Regions from separate parts of the Paenibacillus barengoltzii G22 genome, predicted to be linked through region 2. Evidence: riboswitches for the same ligand, from Rfam matches in the RefSeq annotation. Region 2 holds a riboswitch; the other holds the start of a gene.
What was found. Region 2 has a riboswitch for cyclic di-AMP ahead of C812_RS16715 (APC family permease). Riboswitches for the same ligand answer to the same signal wherever they lie in the genome.
Positions count from the first base shown of each region.

Region 1: another riboswitch for cyclic di-AMP. It lies ahead of C812_RS20910 (C40 family peptidase); the one in region 2 lies ahead of C812_RS16715 (APC family permease).

Region 1 is NZ_KE159656.1:40,080-43,218, forward strand. It holds gene C812_RS20900 (M1 family metallopeptidase) at 1-355, shown strand, start outside; gene C812_RS20905 (hypothetical protein) at 390-1,220, shown strand; cyclic di-AMP (ydaO/yuaA leader) riboswitch at 1,441-1,577, shown strand; gene C812_RS20910 (C40 family peptidase) at 1,582-2,073, shown strand; gene C812_RS20915 (C40 family peptidase) at 2,727-3,139, shown strand, end outside.
Region 2 is NZ_KE159654.1:414,104-417,242, forward strand. It holds gene C812_RS16715 (APC family permease) at 1-1,188, opposite strand, end outside; cyclic di-AMP (ydaO/yuaA leader) riboswitch at 1,346-1,526, opposite strand; gene C812_RS16720 (threonine aldolase family protein) at 1,766-2,881, opposite strand; gene C812_RS16725 (imm11 family protein) at 2,979-3,139, opposite strand, start outside.

The DNA.
Region 1 (3,139 bases), on a different contig from region 2:
AGTAGACAACATTCAAATCACTCCAATCAACCAGGAAAGCGGTCAGATATACGAGTCGAAAGTGGTCTTTACCCGCAAAGGGGCAACCCATCCGAAGGTTCCGCTGCTGTTCACCTTCACCGATGGGCACACCGTACGCAAGCAATGGAACGGGGAAGATTCTCGCCTCGAGATCAAGCTGCAATATAAAGCACCGCTGGCATGGGTTCAGATCGACCCGGACTACACCTTAACGGTGGAGAACCTTCACATCAACAACTATCTGAAAGCAGAAGTCCCTGAAACCACGTTGTCTCGCTCCAATATGAGCGTCACCAAGCTGCTTGAAGCGATCCTTGGAGGACTTCTGTGGTAACCCTAGGTCCATACTTCTATAAGGAGGGAAAGAAATGAGTTTCGTTCGTTTAGGGTGGACTGCCCTGAAAAGCCAATTTCCCTCGGTCATCATCTTGTTCCTGTACCAGCTGCTGTGGGGATTGTTCTTGTACCGGTTGGTCGATACTGCCGTAACGGCGCTGCTGCAAAGATATCCTGACCCGCCGCCCACGGCGCTATCGAAACTCCTGTTCTTGCTTGAGGGACAGATGAATTTATGGAGCAATCCCGAGGTTCGGTTGTATTGCTGGCTGCTGGCAGGGATGATCGTCCTGCGCATGATCTTGACTCCGTTGATCCAGGCGGGAATCTTCTACGGCTTCACACCGGCGGAAAATCGCAACCCCGGCTTCCCCCTGTTCCGAGGAATGAAGGAATTTGGTAAACCGGTAATTTTGTTCTACGCGATGGAGCTCGTGCTTACCTTGTTGCCCGCCTTCTGGATTGTGCCGAGACTACTGTCGCTTTGGCCGGGGTTGACCGGGATGGAACTTCCGATGGCAACCTGGCTCGCTGGGCTTGGGCTGATCCTGGGCTGGTTCATTTACGGTTGGTTTATCCGGCAATGCCTGTTGTTTGTCCAGTTCGGCTACCTGTTTAAAGCCGGAGTTTGGAATTCCCTGCTGGCTTGCTTCCGAACCTTGTTGCAGGGCGTCTCCATCTCGCTAATTCTCGGGGCTTTTGGCCTGATCCTCTTCCTTCTGTTCGGCACCGCATCTTGGATTTGGACGGGGATGCTGGCCCTCATCCTGCAGCAGGCTTATCCTCTCTTTCGCTGCACATTTAAAGTCTGGAAGATCGCCTCTCAATTTCATCTTTGGCAGTCCAAGGCACAAAAAAGTTAAAATTTTTTAACTCCTTAAAACCCCTGTAACATCAAGGCCTTCGCCGTTCGGCGAAGGCCTTTCCTCCTATTTCCCCTCTTAATCTTGTGAATTAGGCATTGCCAAAAGATACCTACCTTTGTTACAATAACAGCAACGCAATTTCAGTAACAGTTTTGTAATTATTTTTGTCATCTTTGGCAGGAGATTCGTGCCGGATGTCAAATTAGAAATGACAGGTGTGAAAAACAAGCCGAATTCCCTTCACCAGGGAAACGGGGGAACCACTTTGGGTGAATTGATCTCGTTTGTGAGGGATCATAGGGAACCTTCAACCGAATCCTTAAGCTAACCTCGTAGGCATTGGAAGGAGCATAACTTCTTGAAGAAGCGTTTGACGGTAGCAGCAGTAAGTTTTGCCATGCTTTTCACCATTGGAACTGGCAGCGTTTTCGCCGATTCCAAACTGGACAATGTCATCGACGGCGCGCTTGGAAGCAGCTACGTTGCAGGCGGAACCACAACCTCCGGATTCGACTGTTCTGGATTTACGATGTACGTCTTCTCGAAGATCGGCATCAAGCTGCCTCATCAATCCGCATCCCAATACAAAATGGGTACGGCGGTTGACAAGAGCGAACTGATCGAAGGCGATTTGGTCTTCTTTAATACTTCCGGCAAAGGCGTTTCTCATGTCGGCATCTACGTCGGCGACGGCAAATTTGCTCATGCCTCCTCCTCCAAAGGTGTAGTCATCAGCAAATTAAGCGAGAAGTACTACGTCGAGCGTTACGTTGGCGCAAAACGCATCATGAGCAACGACAAGTATGAAGATGTAACCGGTGAAATTGCTGATCACGATGATGTTCAATAAGAACTCGCTACGAAGCCCGTGGGGATGTTGATTACAACGTCTCTGCGGGTTTTTTCCTTGGATCCCCTTTCTTTCTCCTACTCTTTTCTTTAGCCCTAGTCTCTTAGGAACCATTACCCACGAATCCCTTCGCGAACACAGGCCAATAGAAGCGTTTTTTTCGACAAACTTGTCATCTCTGGACGGCTTTGGTAAAATGAAGAACGTAAATGGTAACAACTTTGTAATTATTGTTGTAACTATTTCTATGCAAGATCTTGGGTGCCATCTACAATGAAACTGCCGAATTCCCACGCACCCGGGAAGCGGGGGACCCACCAAAGGGTGAATTGATTTCGCTATAAAAGGTAACAGTCTCATCCTTCATGATCCGAAGATGACTTTTTAACTTGCCATTTCAATCAAGGTTAAAAAGTTAGGTTTGGAGCACCGAGAAGGTTGAATGAAGCTTAGGGACTGAGCAGCGCAGCGTAGCTGGAAGCTACGTGAGCAGCGGAAGGCCCGGCTGAGTTCAAGATTCGACGCCGAATCTCCATCCTGAGTTACTTCGTGATCCGAAGATGACTTTTTAACTTACCGCTATAGCAGATCATAGGGAACCTTCAACCGAATCCATAAGCTAACCTCGTAGGCCTTGGAAGGAGTAAGACATCTTGAGAAAGACTTTGACAGCAGCGGTAACGAGTTTAGCCCTCCTATTCACCTTGGGGGCAGGTAGCGCCTTTGCCGACTCCGCAAAAGCCGAGACAACGACGCTATCTAGTATCGTCGATTCCGTGTACGGGACGCCTTATAAATTTGGCGGCACCACGACAGCGGGATTTGATTGCTCTGGATTTACCCGGTACGTCTTCAGCAAGATGGGTATCAAGTTAGCACGTGTGTCTGCCGCTCAGTATAAGCAAGGCACACCGGTACCGAAGAGCGAGCTTCAAGCTGGGGATCTCATCTTCTTCAAGACGACGGGGACGGGCAAAGTATCCCATGTTGGTGTTTACGTCGGCGACGGTGAATTCGCCCATGCATCCTCATCCAAGGGCATCCGGATCGACAAGCTAAGTAACAG
Region 2 (3,139 bases):
CTTGATCCAGCGAACCATCATCCCCAGCTGGGACAAGGTGAACGGAATAAATACCCCAACCGCATAGAGCGGAATCAAGCTCTCCGTGTTACCGTGGAATCCTAGCACCAGCAGCGCTGAAGCTGCACCAAGGAAGATGATTCCGTTGGAGAAGCCAAGCCGGTCACCGCGCACCATAAACGCATGCGGCATGTATTTGTCCTTGGCGAGCATAAACGCCAGCAGCGGGAAGGCCGAATAAGCCGTATTGGCGGCCAAAAACAAGATTAACGCCGTAATACCTTGGATCAAGTAGTACAAGCTCCCTCTCCCAAAGGTCGATTCAGCGATTTGAGAAATCACGGTGGCCTTCGGATCTGGAGCAATGCCGTACCAATAGGCCAGCGCACTAATACCGATAAACATGGTGCAGAGAATGACACCCATCATCACCAGCGTGGTTGCGGCATTCCGCTCCGCCGGCGGCTTGAAGTTCGGAATGGCGTTGGACACCGCCTCAACCCCGGTTAAGGCCGAGCACCCCGAACTGAACGCCTTGAGCAGCAGGAACAAGCTGACGTTGGATACGGCCGTCCCGAACTCCGGTGCGCTGGCATGAATCCCGCCAGTCCAATACTTGTAGAGTCCCGACACAATCAGGACGAAGATGGAGGCCACAAATAGATATACCGGAACCGCCAGCATTGAAGCCGATTCCGTGACCCCACGCAGGTTCATGATGGTCAGTATAGTAATCATCAGGAGGGCGATCAGCACCCGCTGATCATGCAGCATAGGGAATGCGGATGTTATGGCATCTGTACCGGCTGACGAACTTACAGCTACCGTCAGTATATAATCAACAAGCAGCGAGCCGCCGGCCAGCAGTCCGGTTGACCGCCCCAGGTTATCCATCGCCACGATATAGGCCCCGCCCCCGGTCGGATAGGAGAAAATCGTCTGGCGGTACGACAGAATCAGAATCAACAGAAGCCCAAGTACCGCAAACGAGATCGGGATCGAATACCAGAGCGCGGAAAATCCCGCCGCCATCAGGACGATCAAAATCTGCTCCGTACCGTATGCCACGGAGGACAACGCGTCCGACGACAATACGGCCAATGCCTTAAGTTTGCTTAGCTTTTCTCCTTCAATTTCGGTACTTTTCATCGGTCTGCCGATCAGTACCCGCTTCAGTTTGCTTACCATGATGAAATCCTCTTTTCATTCTCAAAATAGCCTTCAATCCTGATCCGCTCGTAGTCCTTTAGGCTTCCCATTCCTGCAGCGAACAACACAAAAAGGCCGCAGGAAAGTTGGACCTTCCCGCAGCCGCTTTAAAAAGTTCAAGCAGATCACTGCGACAATTCCCTCTTTCGGACGCTTACGGAGTTAGCTGACGGATTCGGGCACGAAAGCAGCCCTACGCAGTTTGGCCAAGTTGGCCAAATCAAGCGATTCACCCCGGAAACCCGCCCTTTTGGACGCGTTTCATTGGTTCCCCCGTTTCTTTCTGAAATAAAGAAAGAACTCAGCGATCAGGTATTTTCGCCATATCAAATTGCTACGGATGAATCATACTCCCCGCCTCAAGAAGTGTAAAGATGCGGAAAAGGCGAATGGGTCGGAAAATGGGATCGACCTTGTTCGAGGAAGCGCATACATCATCCTCTTGCATTCATTTTTGAGGGCAGGCTTGAATTATCGAAGCATACATGCAAAAAACACCGTAAGGAGCGACATCCAGTCGCTTCCTACGGTGTTCTGATCTCAAACCGATACAGGTTTAAAGCGAGAGTCCTCTCAACTTCTTATCCAGCAGCTCGAACGCCAGCTGCAGCCGATCTTCCGGCACCTCGCTATAGCGATCTCCGATACTGATTTCAAAGGTACTCCCCCCATCTGCCTTCTCTTTGACGAAAGAGGTTAAGCCAACCCCGGTTTCCCGATATACCTCAATCAGCACGGGCTCCAATCGATCCTTGGGAACGTCCGAATGAACATGGAACATGTTCGACACCGGGATCGCCGGGACGGTCTTCATCCGATGACATTGATTAAACAGACTGGAGAGCTCCTGCGCTTGCCGATAATACATCCCCATCTTTCCTATGCGCTGCTCATAGTAGTAATCCGCACTCAGAAAATAAGGATACAAGCTGATGAGATCCCCGCCGTGGCGTCTTTTCCACACCTTAGATTCCTTCGTCAACTCCGGATCCCCGGCCAATATGGCTCCGGCGATTCCGCCGATGCCTTTGTAGAACGAGATATAGACGCTGTCGAACAGGGCGCAAACCTCTGCGGCGGTTTTTTCGTAGTAAGGCAACACTTCAAACAGTCGGGCTCCGTCCAGATGCAGCTTGATGCCTCGCTCCCGGCAGTAGGCGGATATAGCTTCAAGCTCTTCGAACGGCGGCAGTTGACCGCCGATTTCGCGCTGCGGCAGCTCCAACAGCAGGCATGAGACATCCTCTGGCAGCTGACGAACGTCCTCCATCTCAATCAGCCGATCTGGATCCGCCAAGAGAATCGGCTCCAGCCCGTGCAGCTCCTTCAACCCGTCCTCCTCATGAATTTCCAAATGGCATAAAGGATGATAGGCCACACGTTTGGACCCTTTGCGGTCACACCATATCCGCAGGGCAATTTGCTGCGCCATTGTACCGCTCGGAAAAAATACAGCAGACTCCTTACCAAGCACTGCAGCCATTTTCGCTTCGAAAGCTTCCAGCGCTTGCCCTGAACCGTACATGTCACTGTCTACCCCGCCGCTGATCTCGGCAAAGGCCTGCTTCAACACTTCTACATTGCGTTTTCCGTGGCCCGCCACTTGATAAACTGTCCGTTCAAAGGCTGCCTTCAGTGTCCGCCTATCCAGTGCTCCATCATTTCCATACATGCTCCTCAACGCTCCTCTCCCATGCTGACTGACTAATTTGTATGATCATGCTTATTATACGCCATTTGAATCAGGAATCGATTGATCGATTGTCCACTTAAAATTTTATTTCGGACTTCTCTACTTCATGCCATAAATAACTAAGCAATATAGGAGGAGTATAGACAGGCATGATCCATTGGTAAGTCGAATCCAAAGTCAACTCACCAAGCCAAAATCTCCCTTTCTCATCTAGCTGCATTCTCCATTTTCCACTAG